Regions from separate parts of the Rhodococcus sp. MPR-R1B genome, predicted to be linked through region 1. Evidence: riboswitches for the same ligand, from Rfam matches in the RefSeq annotation. Region 1 holds a riboswitch; each other region holds the start of a gene.

Evidence for each region. A riboswitch is a leader RNA that binds a small molecule or an ion and turns the genes downstream of it on or off. The one in region 1 is predicted to bind S-adenosylmethionine.
Region 2: another riboswitch for S-adenosylmethionine. It lies ahead of AC1Q61_RS24815 (aminotransferase class V-fold PLP-dependent enzyme); the one in region 1 lies ahead of AC1Q61_RS03365 (LLM class flavin-dependent oxidoreductase).
Region 3: another riboswitch for S-adenosylmethionine. It lies ahead of AC1Q61_RS14000 (putative leader peptide); the one in region 1 lies ahead of AC1Q61_RS03365 (LLM class flavin-dependent oxidoreductase).
Region 4: another riboswitch for S-adenosylmethionine. It lies ahead of AC1Q61_RS21065 (bifunctional o-acetylhomoserine/o-acetylserine sulfhydrylase); the one in region 1 lies ahead of AC1Q61_RS03365 (LLM class flavin-dependent oxidoreductase).

What each region holds. Positions count from the first base shown of each region.
Region 1 covers NZ_JBXAFO010000002.1:130,830-135,012, forward strand. The annotation lists gene AC1Q61_RS03360 (ABC transporter substrate-binding protein) at 1-1,614, shown strand, start outside; SAM riboswitch class I at 1,794-1,889, shown strand; gene AC1Q61_RS03365 (LLM class flavin-dependent oxidoreductase) at 1,894-2,973, shown strand; gene AC1Q61_RS03370 (NtaA/DmoA family FMN-dependent monooxygenase) at 3,003-4,183, shown strand, end outside.
Region 2 covers NZ_JBXAFO010000022.1:25,250-29,432, reverse strand. The annotation lists gene AC1Q61_RS24820 (LLM class oxidoreductase) at 1-330, opposite strand, end outside; gene AC1Q61_RS24815 (aminotransferase class V-fold PLP-dependent enzyme) at 541-1,866, opposite strand; SAM riboswitch class IV at 1,920-2,034, opposite strand; gene AC1Q61_RS24810 (PucR family transcriptional regulator) at 2,095-3,630, opposite strand; gene AC1Q61_RS24805 (DUF917 domain-containing protein) at 3,627-4,183, opposite strand, start outside.
Region 3 covers NZ_JBXAFO010000008.1:183,247-187,429, forward strand. The annotation lists gene AC1Q61_RS13990 (HAD-IIA family hydrolase) at 262-1,077, opposite strand; gene AC1Q61_RS13995 (sulfite exporter TauE/SafE family protein) at 1,115-1,882, opposite strand; SAM riboswitch class I at 2,082-2,176, shown strand; gene AC1Q61_RS14000 (putative leader peptide) at 2,184-2,261, shown strand; gene AC1Q61_RS14005 (amino acid ABC transporter permease) at 2,372-3,346, shown strand; gene AC1Q61_RS14010 (amino acid ABC transporter ATP-binding protein) at 3,343-4,128, shown strand; gene AC1Q61_RS14015 (ABC transporter substrate-binding protein) at 4,163-4,183, shown strand, end outside.
Region 4 covers NZ_JBXAFO010000015.1:154,489-158,671, reverse strand. The annotation lists gene AC1Q61_RS21070 (NADP-dependent isocitrate dehydrogenase) at 121-1,344, opposite strand; SAM riboswitch class IV at 1,650-1,790, shown strand; gene AC1Q61_RS21065 (bifunctional o-acetylhomoserine/o-acetylserine sulfhydrylase) at 1,934-3,259, shown strand; gene metX (homoserine O-acetyltransferase MetX) at 3,256-4,183, shown strand, end outside.

The DNA of each region.
Region 1 (4,183 bases):
TCTTGGCGCATCGGGAAAGTCAGCCGGGTCACCGTCGCATTGTTCGGTACCGGGGTTCTATTGGTGGGCTGCGCGAGCAATGGTGACGACAGCGGGACCGATACGACGACCGCGTCGGCGGACGTCGTGACCGGCATGGTCAACGAGCAGCCTGATCCGGGAACTGCGGTGGCCGGCGGGACCATGACGTACGGCGTACAGGTGCTCGTTCCCTCACTCGACCCGACGAAGACGGCCGCGCGCGGCGGTTCCGGCGGTGAGGCCTTCGCTGCTGTGTACGACGTCCTGATGAGTTACGACACTGCGAGCGGCGAGTTCGAGCCCAAGTTGGCTGAATCGCTCGAGACAGCTGACGACGGAGCCACCTGGACGCTGAAACTTCGCGACGGTGTGAAGTTCAGTGACGGCACCACCCTCGACGCCAACGCCGTGATCGCGAGCATCGATCGGTACAACGCGGGCAAGGGCAATGGCGCCGAACTGTGGCTGGCTTCGGTGGAATCGGCGCAGGCAAGCGGTCCGACGACAGTGGAATTCAAGCTGAAGACGCCGTGGATGCGTTTTCCGTCGATGCTCGCTCTCGGGCACGGGATGATCGTCGCCCCGAGTTCGCAGCAGGGCGACAAGTTCACCGCCATCGGAGCCGGACCCTTCACCGAAGATGTCTTCACACCGAGCGTCGAGCGAATCTTCAAGGCCAACCCGTCCTACTACGGCGGCGCCCCCAAGCTGGACAAGTTGCGGATGGTTGCGCTCAACGGTCCGCAGGCCAATCTCGAATCATTGAACAGCGGTCAGCTCGATGTCGCCTACATTCGCGGCCTCACGTCGGCGATCAATTCCGCCAAGTCCGCTGGCTACCCCGGCTACATCGACGTGCTCAATGCCGGTAGTGCCGAGATTATCAACAACCGTGAGGGCCGACCGGGCTCGGATGTTCGCGTTCGCCAGGCCATCGGCTACGCGCTGGACACCACGTTGATCGATCAGCGAGTGGAAAACGGTGAGGGACTGCCGGGCTCGGAGTTGTTCGGTCCGACGTCTCAATGGCATGTAGACACACCGGGTATTGCCTACGACCCCGAAAAGGCCAAGGAGCTTCTGAATCAGGCGAAGGCAGACGGATACGACGGCAGCCTCGACTACGTCGCGCTCAGTGAGCCCAAGGACCACGCGATCGGCCTCGCCGTGCAGTCACTGTTGCAGGCCGTCGGGTTCGAGGTGAACTTGATCTTGGCCAACAACGCCGGCGACATCGTGCAGAACGTCTACGTCAAGCACGATTTCGACCTCGCGCACGCGGGCATCGGAATGTACGAGTCGATTCTCGATCTCGGATTGTTCTCCACGACCAACAGCACCTCGATGGCGAATACTGCTGGATATGCGAACCCGGCGATGGATCAGCTGATCGCAGATCTACAACAGGCCAAGGACAATTCGTCGACCCTGGCGATCATCGGCAAAATTCAGACGCTGTGGAACGAGACGGTTCCATCGGCGCCGATCGGCGGGCTCACGTCGTTCTGGGCTTGGCAGAAGAACGTGCACGGTGTGGTTCCGACTGCAACCGGCATCATGCTGTTCGATCAGGCATGGATGGGCGCGAAGTAGCGTTCCAGCGCACACCGAGAGCTCCGTCCGACGCGAGTCGGGCGGGGCTCTTTCGTGTCTACGTCGGCTAGCGTTGCGCAACCCTTTCGATCAGGATGATTGTATTGAAATATGTTGTAGGTCAATATGATTCGACAAGCGTGATTTGACTTGCCCAGCGTGGCCCGCATAGATTGCATCCACCATCCAGAGTGGCTGAGAGACCTGGCTCGATGATGCCGCAGCAACCCGCTACCTAACCGCAGTGTGGGTGCTACCGCCAGGACCGATGGAGGACACATGACTGTATTTGCCGTGGGTATCGAACTGGACGGCGAGGGCACTCACCCCGCTGCCTGGCGCCGAAGCTCACACCGCCCGGACCAGCTGCTCACGGGCAAAGCCGTGCGCGATCGCGTCGCGGCTGCCGAGAATGCCGGCTTCACGTTCGCGACGTTCGACGATTCCATCCTCCCCCCGAGTGGTGACGTCGTCGGCCGCATCGATGCCGTCTCGAGGGCGTCGTACGTGGCGGCGACAACCAGCACGATCGGGCTGGTCCCCGTCGTCGGGACCACGTACGCCGAACCGTTTCATACGTCCTCGCAATTGGCGACGTTGGACTACTCCTCGCGTGGGCGTGGCGGCTGGCTTGCTGTTCCGGTCGAAGACGATGCCGCGGCGAGGGCGTGGGGGAGGGCTCCGGTAACAACGGAGTCGGCGCGTCAGCAAGAGCAGCGGGATTCGGTCACCGTTGTGACCGATCTCTGGGACTCGTGGGAGGACGACGCCGTCGTTCGTGACTATCTCAGTGGGCGTTTCCTCGAGCGTGATCGTCTGCATTACGTCAATTTCGAGGGCGACACGTTCTCGGTGAAGGGGCCCGCAATCGTTCCGCGGCCGCCTCAAGGCCAGTTGGTGGTGTTCGGCCGCTACGGCGAAATCGATCCACGCCAGCCGGATGTTGTTCTCGTTTCCGGTGATTCGGTGGAGACCATTGCACAGTCGGCTGCCAAGGCGCGCGATGAGGGCGCGTCATTGGTGGTCGCCGAGGTCGATGTGGCATTCGATACGCCGAATCTGTCTGCGGCGCAGCGGAGGACCGAGCTGAACTCGTACGGGAATGCCGTCGTCACCGGCCGACTGCTCCTGGCTGCAGATCCGGGGGAAGCGGCCGTGGTTCTGAAGGAATTGGCGGGACACCTCGACGGTGTTCATTTCCATGCTCTCGTGATCGACGAGGACCTTCCGGTGCTGGCCAAATTCGTGCTTCCGACGCTGTCCAAGGCCGGGTTGACGCGACGCCCGGTTCCGGGATCGACCCTGAGGGACAACCTCGGTCTGCAGCGGCCCGCAAATCGATTCGCCCACTCCTCCTGACTTGACTTCGCGCTAAGGATATTTCGGCCATGACTGCATCACGCTCCGCCGTACCTCGACCCGACGCTCACGTTCACTTCGGCGTCTTCTTCCAGGGGGTCAACCACACCACCATCTGGTCCGATTCCGCGAGCGGATCCCAGATCGACTTCGAGACGTTTCGGCGGTTGGTACTCACCGCCGAGCGAGGTCTGTTCGACGCCTTCTTCCTCGGTGAAGGCCTGCGGCTTCGGGAACAGAACGGCAAGATTCTCGATCTGGATATCGCCGGCCGCCCCGACGCCATTGCGCAGTTGGCCGCCCTCGCCGGTATCACCGACAAGATCGGGTTGGTCGCGACACAGAACACCACGTACAACGAACCGGCCGACCTTGCGCGTCGACTCTCCGGCCTCGACCTACTTTCCGACGGACGGGCCGGCTGGAATGCGGTGACCACCGACAACGCGTGGACGGGAGAGAACTTCCGTCGCGGTGGTTTCCTCGACCACTCCCTGCGCTACGAGCGTGCCGGGCAGTTCATCGAAACCGCGCGGGCACTGTGGGATTCGTGGGCCGACGACGCGATCTCGGATTCTCGTACGTCCGAGAACTGGTCTACTCCGGGCGCCGTCGGCGCCGTGCGCAGGCAGACTTCACAGTTCGACATCTCCGTGACGCCGACGCTTCCCCGAAGCCGCCAGGGGCATCCGGTCATCTTCCAAGCGGGTGATTCTCCGAGTGGACGCGATTTCGCGGCGACCCATGCCGACGTCATCTTCTCGCGACACGGGACTCATTTCGACGGCGCGCTCGACTTCGCCGACGACATTCGGGCTCGGTTGCGTAAAGCCGGGCGACCGGAGGACGACGTCAAGATCTTGCCCAGCACGCAGATCGTGTTGGCGGAGAACGAGTCCGAAGTCGAGGAGAAGGCACGGTGGGTCCTCGAAGGCCAGTTCACCGGTCAGACTGCCCTCTCTCTCGTCGGACTGGTGTGGGGTAAGGACCTTTCCGATCGAGACCCCGACGGTCCACTCCCCGAGCAAGATCCGGTTGCCCGCCCGGTTTCGGAGACGCGCGGTTCCGCGCGGGACGGCAACGACCCCATTGCGATCGCACGTGAATGGCGTGCTCTTGCCGAGGCAAAGAATCTGTCCCTACGTCAGGTCGCTATCGAGACCTCGCAGCGTTCGGGTTTTGCGGGCACTCCGGGGCAGGTCGCAGATCA
Region 2 (4,183 bases), on a different contig from region 1:
CTCCTTACGAGCGGAGCGAGCCTCCGGCGCGATCAGAATCTCGAGATCGACCAGCACTGCGACGCTGTCGGGATCGCGTCCTTCTTCGGCGACGGCAGCGCGTATCCGTGCGCGTTCGAGCTGTGCCTCACGCAGATCCGCAGCGCGAATCCGAACCACATTGGTAGGGAATGAAGCCAAATCGAGAGCCTTTTCACCCTCGGTGAGGTCCACCCAGTAGTCGCCGCCGATGATGGGCAGGTTGCCGGGTGCGCCCTCAGCGGCCGGATGGTGACCGGATCCGGTCAACTCGACCGCTACGTGCAGAGAATGCGAAGCGAGTGAAGACATGTGAGACCTCCGAAAATCAGAAAAGTATGGGATGAGCGAGACGAATCGTCAGCTCGAACACATTCCTGAAGAGGTGCGGCACAGATCGACATGGCGACGGCACCACTGACCGAGAGTGATGCTCACTCTCGAAGGGGTGGCGGGAAAATCCGCTGGTGCCATGGCTGCCATGCTAGTTGTCCGTTCGAGTTTTCGGGGACCGAGCTCAGCTCAGACGCACTCGGCTGCGCCGGCATTGTCGTCTGCGGCTCCGAGGAAGGGGCGGGTCTCGGGCACAGGGTTCCACGCACCTGCCGTCTTCGCGTACTTCCAATCACGCTGATTCGAAACCAGGATGTTCACGGCGTCGACCAACCGCGTCACGTCGTCCGAGCTGCTACCGAGGCCGAGGCTGGCGCGAACTGCACCGCCGGAGAGGCCGAGGCGCGCGAGAACCGGATGTGCGCAGAAGCGACCGTCGCGAACTCCGATGCCGTGCTCGGCGGAGAGGAATGCGGCGATCTCGCCCGCTTCGAATCCGTCGACGGTGAAGGTGACGATTCCGACGGCGTCGGGAGCGTCGTTCCACAGTCGCACGAGTGAGACGCCCTCGATGGCGGACAAGCCGTCAGTGAGCTGGGCGGTGAGCGCCTTCTCATGCTCGGCGATCACGTCGAAGTCCAGGGCGTGCAGGGTTTCGCAGGCGGTCGCGATGGCTGCCGCACCGAGCACGTTGGGGGAACCCGCCTCGTGGCGTGCGGGCGCGCAAGCCCACTCGGTGGATTCGATGGTCACCTCACGCACGGCGCCGCCGCCGGCGAGGTACGGCTGAGCTTCGTCGAGCCAGTCACGGCGGCCGACGAGAACGCCGGCGCCGAAGGGCGCGTACAGCTTGTGGCCCGAGAACGCTACGTAGTCGACGCCGCATTCCTGCAGGTCGATGCGACGGTGGGGAGCCAACTGAGCAGCGTCGACGAGGATACGTGCGCCGCAACGGTGAGCGATGTCAGCCAAACGTGCAATCGGCAGGATCTCACCGGTCACGTTGGAGGCCCCGGTGATTGCGAGCAGCGCGGCAGGCTTGGTGCACAGTTCACCGATCAGACGCTCGATCGTTTCTTCGATGGTGTCTGCGGCGGTGACGATACGAGCGTCGTTCCACGGCAACAGGTTTGCGTGATGCTCGACGTCGAGGACGACGGTGCTGCCGGGGACGCACTGCGCAAGCAGGTTCAGCGAATCGGTGGTGTTCCGGGTGAAGACGACAACCTGATCGTCGGCACAGTTCACGAAACGAGCAACGGATTCACGAGCGTTCTCGTAGGTGAGCGTGGAGATCCGGGACGCGTAGCCGGCACCGCGGTGGACGCTGGCGTACGTGGGCAACAATTCGGCGATACGGTCGGTGACCTGGGCCAATGCCGGCGCGCTGGCCGCGTAGTCGAAGTTGGCGTAGGAGCATTCGCCGCCCTGAACCAATGGAACCTGCAGGTCGGCACCCGAAACCTTGGCAATCGCGGTGGTGTAGCAGGTGTCGGCACTCAATACAGCAGTCATCGAAGACAATCCTCACGTTCAAGGACTCGTTCGTCGGGAGATGGCCCCGGAAGAGTCCGCGCTTGCCGCATTCGTTTTCGAACGCAGCCGGGTCGTCACCCGGAGCACCCCACCGCGGAGGAGGGTTGCCGACCAGCAAGCCGGGGCTGAACACTGGTACTCGTGACCTGGCAACGAGGATGGCAGGAACCTCCCGCGCTTGTCAAGACGAAGCTGCGAAGACCGTCGTCACGGCGCGATCGTCCGGCAGGCGAGGTGGAGCGCAAGCCTGGTTTCCGGATCGGCCAGATCGACCGAGAGAAGGCGCTGAATTCTATCGATCCGACTCGATACCGTGTTGCGGTGCAAGCCCATTCGGGTTGCGGTGTGAGCCAGAGACGATTCTTCGTCGAGGTACGTCGACAGAGTCTCGAGCAACTCTCCATTGGAATCGCGTAGCGGTGCGAGCAATGCCGCAGCCGCAGGCTGGAAGGTGTCGGTTCGCGTCCACGCCAGCAGCAACTGCGCCAGCCCGAGGCGGTCCACGTGCAGGAATCGACCTGTTTGAGATCGGGAACCGGCGAGCCGAGCGGCATCCCCGGCCTCCGACAGGGACGAACCGATTCCAGCCGGACCGTCGTGTGCGCGTCCCACACCTACCCAGGTCTCCATCGTGGGTTCCAACCTCGCCTGAGCTGCACGGATGCACTCGGCGATCCTGGTGATCGCCTCCGGTCGCGGCTCGCCTGGCAGAGTCGTCCACGCCGCCCAGCCGTCAGCCTGTTCCACGACATTGGCGTCGATTCCCTCGGCGGCGAGAGCATCTGCAACCTCGCTGCGTCTTGCCACCAGGTCGACCTCACCGACCGCCAGGACTTTGATGCCGATGTGCCATCCGTCCAGCATCCAACCCGCGTCGAGTGCGCGCCGGAGCAGTCCGGGTGTGGCGTCTGCTGACGTGTCGATCAGTTCACCGAGCAACGCGCTACGCCGGCGCGCTTCACGCTCGTCGACCATGCGCGCAACGGCCAGTCGGTGCCCGGCAGCCAACGAGGCCACGTCGAGAACCACTGAGAGAGAAGCCTCTTCGACGCTTTGACGCACCGGGAGCAGCACCGCCAGCCAGGGCTCTCGGGCTGCGCCGGACATCACCGGGCACGCAATCAGGACCCCGCCGGAGTCCAATTCGACCGTGGTGGGCGCCCCGCGACCCGACAACATACCGGCAGCTGCTCGATCAGCGTCTGACAACAGGTCGGCGCCGGTCATCGGACGTCCGGACGTGTCCAGGAGAAAGAATGAACGCTGAAAGGTGTTCAGTAGCACCGACAGAAGATTCTCGACGCTTCCTCCGGCTCGTTGGCCCGCGTGTGTCGCCCGCAGTACTGCGTCGGCCATCACCGCCCGCGAATTCGAGAGAAGATCACGAAGATCCACGCTGAACTGCCACGGGTCGGATACTCCGAGCACCACCAGTCCGAGCCGATCGGCAAGCAACGAGAGATTCGCATCCTCCGCCGCAGTGCTGTGCACAGCGACCACCTGGCAGCCGGTCGCCGCTGTGCGCCGAAGGAGAGCGTCGAATCTCCACTCCCCGATGTCGATTCGATCGAGAATCACCAGAACTGATCCTGAACTCGCCGCATCCGACACGGCCTCGGCCGACTGTGCCGATTCCCCGGTGAGTGCTCCCACTGTCGTCACGACGGGATCACCCTCCCCGGCCAGTCGATACAGCCCGACAAAGGCCGGGTTGTTCAGCAACGCCGAAACACTCGCGCTCATCGCGCCTCCATCAGCACTGCGTCGTGGTCGATCCCGAATGCCCGCGGGCCGACAACTTTCAATCTGCCCACTTCTTCCGCCCACCACTGTGGACCGGGAAGAACCAACACGGCCACATCGTGCCCCTGGTGCACGGATTCACACGAGACGAAGGCGCCGGTCCGCACGTCGAGCAACGTCACGATGTCCGGGCACGTTGCAATCATCTCGCCGTCCAACGCGACGGTCAGGAACTCACTCTCGAATTCGACTCGTATCACCGCGGAATCGTGTTCGAGAATCACGCTGCCCCGACGATCGCCGGTGTCCGGACGACTACGACGGACCGCACGCACCCGGCCAGTCCCCATTACCAGGGCCCCGGAGCTCTCCGCGATCTCCTGCCAACTGCCCAGGGCCCCGATGTGCTGACCCAGTTCGTGTGCTCGGGAGAGAGTTCCCGGAATGCACGCCTCCTGCACCGTCCGCGCATCGATCGACGCGATCGCCAGAGCGCCCCAACCGCTGGTTCTCCCGATCAACGACCGCACTGCTACCTCGGCGCCGAGCACAT
Region 3 (4,183 bases), on a different contig from region 1:
AATGGGGCCATTCAGACATGAGTATCAGACACGGCAAACGATTCGTTACCACTTTTCGAAAAATCAATTTTACGACTGGAGTCCAACTGTCACTCGGTGTCGAAATGATCTTTGACCTGCGTCTAACTACTCGTTTGTAAGTTTGGTGCGAATAAAACCGTTGGTTTGTTCAGTTGGACAAAGCGGACGAGTCGGAACCTGGCAAATCTGCTGTTTTTTACCAGTTAATTACCGAGTTTCGGTTTTGTTTTGCAATTTGAATCAATTGTTTGTGTTGCTACGGAATGGATCGGTTGTTGTTCCCACAAGATCGGCGACCGACTCGAGGACGATGGTCGGGCGGTAGGGATAGAGCTCTACCGACGCGCGGGTCGAGATCCCGGTCATCACCAGAATCGTCTGCAGTCCGGCTTCGAGGCCACAGACGATGTCGGTATCCATGCGATCGCCGATCATCAACGTATTGGCGGAATGAGCGCCGATGGACCGCAGGGCTGAGCGCATCATCAAGGCGTTGGGCTTGCCGACGTAGTAGGGATCGCGTCCGGTCGCTTTGGTGATGAGTGCCGCGACCGAGCCGGTGGCCGGCAGCGAGCCGTCTCGCGACGGTCCAGTGGCGTCCGGGTTGGTGGCGATGAACCGCGATCCACGCTCGACCAGGCGAATGGCGGTGGTGATTGCCTCGAAGGAGTACGTTCGCGTCTCGCCGAGGACGACGTAGTCGGGGTCGCTGTCCGTCAGGACGTAACCGATGTCGTGCAGGGCGGTGGTCAGGCCCGATTCGCCGACCACGTAGGCGCTGCCGCCCGGCCGCTGGTTGGCCAGGAACGTCGCGGTTGCGAGCGCTGACGTCCAGATCGACTTCTCCGGGATGTCGAGTCCCGAATTGAGCAGGCGTGCTCGCAGGTCACGCGGGGTGCGGATGGAGTTGTTGGTGAGCACCATGTACGGGATGTCGTTCGACGCCAGCTCTGCCAGGAACGTGTCCGCTCCAGGTATCAAGTGCTCCTCGTGGACGAGAACCCCGTCCATGTCCATGAGGTAGGTCCAACCGGTCTGATCTTCTGTACTGGTCATTACTCCAGTATGTGCGGGTGGCGCCCGATGTGGGCGGTCAAGCGAGAAGGCGCCACAGTCCGATCAGGCCGACGACGACAATCGTGTAGCGCAATGCAGTGGGGGACAGGCGCCGTCCGTAGCGGGCACCGAGAACGCCACCACCGAGTGAGCCGACGGCGATCAAACCGGCTGCTGCCCAATTGATCTGATCGAATGCCAGAGTGATGTACATCCCTGCTGCAACGATGTTGACGAGCAGCGACAGCAGGTTCTTCGCGCCGTTCATGCGCTGGAGGGTTTCCGGGAGGATGGCACCCATCACACCGATGAGAAGGATGCCCTGCGCGGCAGTGAAGTACCCGCCGTAGATGCCGACTGCAAAAGTGCCGGCGGTCAGGAGCATCAGCCTCTTGGTGGACAGCGTCGTTTCTTCGGTGGAACGCTTCTTGGCCCACGCCTGGATGCGTGGTTGGAGGAGGACGAGCGCGAGAGCGAGGACCAGCAGCACCGGAACGATGGTCTCGAACAGTTTCTCGGGTAGATGCATGAGCAACCACGAACCGAGTAGTGCCCCGGCGAGTGACGCCGGAATCTGCCACTTCAGTCGATCCCACTGTCCGGACAGCTCACGTCGGTAGCCCCAGGTACCCGAAACTCCGCCGGCGACGAGCCCGACCGCGTTGGACATGGTTGCGGTCACGGGCGGCATGCCGAAGGCGACCAGCGTCGGGAACGTGATCAGCGTTCCACTGCCGACCACGGCGTTGATCGCGCCCGCGCCGATACCGGCCAACAAGATGAAGAAAGCGTCGAGTCCACTCACTCCGCAGACGGTACGGCAGAGGAAAAGTCAGTCCGGACGGCGGTCCCGGTCTTCATTCGAACGCTCCATTCAACACGCCGAACGCGGCTGCGGACACCGTTGGAATCAATGCGATTTCAACATCGTGGACCCTTCATTTCCCTTGCAGTGCAGGGAAATACAACATTTGACGACTCGACATTTCGGGTCTAGTCTTTGCTCACCATCCAGAGCGACCGAGAGACCTGGCTCGTCGACGTCGCAGCAACCCCCCGAGTGATCGGGAGCGGGTGCTACCGCCAGGACCGATGGAAGGCATCACATGGTTACCACTTCGCACGCTGCGCACAAGCGACGTCACATCGATCTGTGCCGCACCGCTTCGTGTCACTGTCGATGACCGAACTCTCGTCGTCTTCGCAACTCGAGCGCACCAACTCGAGGACACAGCTGCGTTCCCATTTCCCCGAAAGGTCTATTCGTGATGTCCACTCCGTCAGGTAGCGCGCCGTGAGCGCGCCCACCGATGTCCGCCCCGAAAAGTCGGTGTCCGAGTCGCAACTTCCCGACTCGGAGCTTGTCGTCGCTCGCACCTGGCACCCGCTGCGCTGGGTGATCAGTGCGGTCGTGCTGGTCCTGCTTGCTCAGTTCATCCACGGACTCGTCGTCAACCCCGGCTGGGACTGGCCGACCTTCGCGCAGTACTTCACCGCGAAATCAGTGCTCGCCGCGCTGTGGATGACGATCAAACTGACGCTGTGGGGGACGATCCTCGGATTCGGTCTCGGTGTTTTCCTGGCACTCGGTCGGTTGTCGAAAAACCCGGTCCTGCAGGTGATCGCTTGGACCTACATCTGGGCCTTCCGCTCGATTCCACTCATCGTGCAGCTGCTCTTCTGGTTCAACATCACATACCTGTACCAGACGCTTTCTCTCGGAATACCTTTCGGTCCCGAGTTCTTCACCTTCCAGGTCAGCGGTGTGATCGGCGGATTCACCGCAGCAGTCATCGGTTTGGCGCTGCACCAGGCTGCATACTCGGCCGAGATCATTCGCTCCGGAATCATCTCGGTGGATCACGGTCAGATCGAAGCTGCTCACTCGCTCGGCATTCCGCGCAGTCGCCAGTTCTTCAAGATCGTTCTCCCGCAGGCAATGCGGGCGATCCTCCCCAACGCCGCCAACGAGGTCATCGGACTCTTCAAGGGAACGTCGATCGTCTCCACCATGGCAATCGCCGAACTGTTCTACCAGGTGCAGGTCATCTTCGGACGCAACGGACGAGTCGTGCCCCTGCTGATGGTCGCCACGATCTGGTACATCATCCTCACGACGTTGCTCTCGATCGGTCAGTACTACGTGGAGCGCCACTATGCACGAGGATCCGCCCGTGCTCTTCCGTTGACTCCGGTACAGAAGGCGCGCAAGAAGTTCGAAGAGATTCGCGATGCGCGTCTCGATATTCCGCGAGGTGCGACCCGATGACCGCAGAACTGGCCGAAGAGACGGTGTATGCCGTCGAAGCGCGCGGAATTCACAAGTCCTTCGGCACGCTGGAAGTACTTGCCGGCGTTGATCTCCTGGTCCGCAAGGGCGAAGTGACCGTCATTCTCGGTCCGTCGGGTTCCGGTAAGTCCACCTTGCTGCGCACCCTCAATCACCTCGAGAAGGTCGACCGCGGGACCGTACGGATCGACGGAGAACTGATCGGATACCGGCGCAAGGGAAATCGGCTCCACGAACTGCGTGACCGCGAGATCCTGAAACAGCGTTCGCACATCGGATTCGTGTTCCAGAACTTCAACCTGTTTCCGCACCTGACCGCGTTGGAAAACGTGGTGGAAGCGCCGCTCTCGGCCCAGAAGCGTGATCGTGACGAGGTGTACCGCGAGGCCCGCGCACTGCTCGAGCGAGTGGGAGTGGGGGACAAGGCGGACGAGTATCCCCGCCAACTCTCCGGTGGCCAGCAACAGCGCGTCGCGATAGCGCGAGCGCTGGCACTGCGGCCGGCGGTCATTCTCTTCGACGAGCCGACGTCGGCGCTCGACCCGGAACTGGTGGGCGAGGTTCTCGAAGTCCTCGCTCAGCTGGCCCGTGACGGCGCCACCTTGGTGATCGTCACACACGAGGTCGGATTTGCTCGGGAAGTGGCGGACACTGCGGTCTTCATGGACGGCGGCGTCATCGTCGAACAGGGCCCGCCTTCGCAGGTGATCGACAATCCGGTCCACGAACGGACCAAAGCCTTTCTCTCCCGCGTCCTCTGACGCGACCCAGACTCATTCCCGGAAGGAAAAATTGATGTTCTCCACATCCCGTCGC
Region 4 (4,183 bases), on a different contig from region 1:
GTGGTCTCACACCTGGTTGAACTTCCAAGTGAGAGCGGGTGAGTTCACTCACGTGAGACCGCGAACACAAATGGGACGCCCGGTTTCCCGGACGTCCCATCAGAAGGTGAAACAGTGAATCTACTTCGCGGCCATGGCCTTCTGCAGGTTCACGTCGAGTGCACCGAGGAACTCCTCGGTGGTCAGGTAGCCCTGATCGCCGCCGACCAGCATCGAGAGGTCCTTGGTCATCTGGCCGCTTTCGACGGTCTTGATGACAACGTCTTCGAGCGCCTGCGCGAAGCCGATGACCTCAGGGGTGCTGTCGAGCTTGCCACGATGCTCGAGTCCGCGGGTCCACGCGAAGATGGACGCGATCGGGTTGGTCGAGGTGGGCTTGCCCTGCTGGTGCTGACGGTAGTGACGCGTCACGGTGCCGTGAGCAGCCTCTGCCTCACAGGTCCTTCCGTCCGGTGTCAGCAGAACCGACGTCATGAGGCCGAGCGAGCCGAAGCCCTGGGCCACGGTGTCGGACTGGACGTCGCCGTCGTAGTTCTTGCATGCCCAGACGTATCCACCCTCCCACTTGAGTGCGGAAGCGACCATGTCGTCGATGAGGCGGTGCTCGTAGGTCAGACCTGCGGCATCGAACTCAGCCTTGAACTCGGTCTCGTAGACGTGCTGGAAGATGTCCTTGAAGGCACCGTCGTACGCCTTGAGAATGGTGTTCTTGGTGGACAGGTACACCGGGTAGTTCTGCTGCAGTCCGTAGGTGAGCGACGCGCGAGCGAAGTCACGGATGGACGTGGTGAAGTTGTACTGCCCCTGGACGACGCCGCCCTCTTCGGGGAAGTTGACCAGTTCGTGCTCGATCGGTGCGCTGCCGTCCTCAGGCGTGTAGGTGATCATCACCTTGCCGGGGCCGGGGACCTTGAAGTCTGTGGCGCGGTACTGGTCGCCGAATGCGTGACGGCCGATGATGATCGGCTTGGTCCAGCCCGGAACGAGTCGCGGAACGTTGGAGATGATGATCGGTGCGCGGAAGATCGTGCCGCCGAGAATGTTGCGGATCGTTCCGTTCGGGGAACGCCACATCTTCTTGAGACCGAATTCCTCGACACGTGCCTCGTCCGGCGTAATCGTGGCGCATTTGACGCCGACGCCGTGCTTCTGGATCGCGTGCGCTGCGTCGATGGTGACCTGGTCGTCGGTCTCGTCGCGGTACTCGATACCGAGGTCGTAGTACTCGAGGTTCACATCGAGATACGGATGGATCAACTTGTCTTTGATGAACTGCCAGATAATGCGCGTCATCTCATCGCCGTCGAGTTCGACGACGGTGCCCTCAACCTTGATTTTGGACATGGGTGCTTCGCGTCCTCCTAGGAAGTTTCCCTGGTTACACGGTTGCGGTCACACTTTGTGAGTGGGTCCGCGAACGGTTCGATTATCAAACCTAGACGGTGTGGACTGATCTCGGGAGATGAGTCCCAAACAAGACAAGCGTACTGCTAACCCGTGAGGCCGCAACCGGCAGGTCCACCCATCGGTCTCTACTCGCGAGTAACTTTTGCCTGCTAGTGGGCTGCGTCGCTCTGTCTCGCGTGCGGTTGCGGCTCACAATTCGCCCCGCGTCAGGACTGCGCTCACTTCCCGGTAGAATCCGACTTGGTCATGAGTGCCAGCGTCAAGCCCCGGCTCGCTGGACGGCAACCCTCCAACCGCGGTGGGGTGCCCCGGGTGATGACCAGGTTTCCCGACGTGGATCTGCTCACGCAGTTCCACCGCAATTCGGGTGACAAGCGCGGGTCCGACAGGGACGGACCCCAGACCGGGCCGAGCCCCACGGAGGTAACTCAGTATGTGTCGCACTTGTAGATAGACCCCAGCACGGGGCGGCGATCCTTCGCCCCCGTCCGACATCTATCCGTCAGACCACTGGAGTGAACAAATCATGACCGACAACACAGCCGACGGCGCAGCAACTTCTGATCCGACCGCGAACTGGTCGTTCGAGACCAAGCAGGTGCACGCCGGGCAGACAGCGGACACCGCCACCAATGCGCGCGCTCTGCCGATCTACCAGACCACCAGCTACGTTTTCGACAGCACCGATCACGCTGCGGCACTGTTCGGCCTCGCCGAGCCTGGCAACATCTACACGCGGATCATGAATCCCACACAGGACGCCGTCGAGCAGCGCATCGCCGCCCTCGAAGGCGGAGTCGCCGCACTCCTCCTCTCCTCGGGTCAGGCTGCCGAAACCATCGCGATCCTCAACATTGCCGAAGCCGGCGACCACATCGTCTCGAGCCCGTACCTGTACGGCGGCACGTACAACCTCTTGCATTACACCCTTCGCAAGCTGGGCATCGAAGTCACCTTCGTCGAGGATCCCGACGATCTCGAGCAGTGGCGCGAAGCCATTCGCCCGAACACGAAGGCGTTCTACGGCGAGACGATCGCCAATCCCAAGAACCACATCCTCGACCTCCCCGGCATCTCGTCGCTGGCCCACGAGAACGGTCTTCCGTTGATCGTGGACAACACAGTCGCGACGCCGTACCTGCTCCGCCCACTCGAACACGGCGCCGACATCGTCGTTCACTCGGCCACCAAATACCTTGGCGGACACGGCACCGCGATCGCCGGCGTGATCGTCGACGGCGGCACCTTCGATTGGACGCAGGGTCGCCACACGAACTTCACGACGCCTGATCCCAGCTACCACGGCGTCACCTTCGCAGACCTCGGCGCGCCGGCGTTTGCACTCAAGGCGCGCGTCCAACTGCTGCGCGATCTCGGCTCCGCCGTGGCGCCGTTCAACGCGTTCCTCATCGCGCAGGGCATCGAAACCTTGAGCCTGCGCATCGAGCGTCACGTGTCCAATGCACAGAAGGTCGCCGAATTCCTCGACGGCCACGGCGAGGTGGCCTCCGTTTCCTACGCGGGACTCCCCTCCTCGCCATGGTTCGAACGCGGAAAGCAGCTGACGCCCAAGGGAACCGGCGCCATCGTCACCTTCGAGCTGCCCGGAGGTATCGATGCGGGCAAGACGTTCGTCAACGCTCTGACGCTGCACAGCCACGTCGCCAACATCGGCGACGTTCGCTCACTCGTCATCCACCCCGCCTCGACGACACACTCGCAGCTCACCCCCGAAGAGCAGCTCGCCTCCGGTGTCACACCCGGACTCGTTCGCCTCGCGGTCGGTATCGAAGGAATCGACGACATCATCGCCGATATCACCGTCGGCCTGGCTGCGGTGGCAAACTCGTGACCGTGAACGAATTGGAGCCCAGGATCGACCTCCTTCCCCCGCCCGACGGCCAGGTGGGGTTCGTCGACATCGGCGCCCTGGAACTCGAGAGCGGCGCGGTACTCCCCTCGGTTTCGCTCGCCGTTCAGCGGTGGGGTGAGCTGTCCCCGAACCGCGACAACGTCGTACTCGTCGAGCACGCACTGACCGGAGACTCACACGTCACCGGACCGATCTCCGCAAATCAGCCCTCCCCCGGTTGGTGGAACGGGATGGTCGGCGCCGGCGAACCGATCGACACCGGCGAATGGTGCGTCATCGCAACCAATGTCCTCGGTGGTTGTCGCGGCACGACCGGTCCCAGTTCGCTGGCCGACGACGGCAAGCCGTGGGGCAGCAGGTTCCCGGAGATCTCCATCCGGGATCAGATCGCGGCGGAGAAGAAGCTCGTCGATCTCCTCGGGATAGACCAGTTGGCCTCGGTAGTCGGCGGATCCATGGGCGGCATGCGCACCCTCGAATGGGCAGTTACCTACCCGGACAGCATTCGCTCCGCGTTGGTTCTCGCAACCGGTTCACGGGCCACCGCAGATCAGATCGGCACCCAGACGACGCAGATCGCTGCCATCGTCTCCGATCCGGATTGGCAGGGCGGTGACTACCACGGAACGGGGCGGGTACCTCGCGCCGGACTCGGCATCGCCCGTCGCATCGCGCACCTGACGTACCGCACCGAGTCCGAACTGGATGCGCGCTTCGAGAACTCCGCTCAGAACGACGAAAATCCTTGGAACGGTGGACGATACGCCGTCCAGAGTTACCTGGAACATCAGGCAGACAAGCTGGTCGACCGCTTCGACCCGAGCACGTACGTCCTCCTGACCGAGGCCATGAACCGGCACGACATCGGTCGTGGACGCGGCGGCGTTGCAGCGGCGTTGGCAT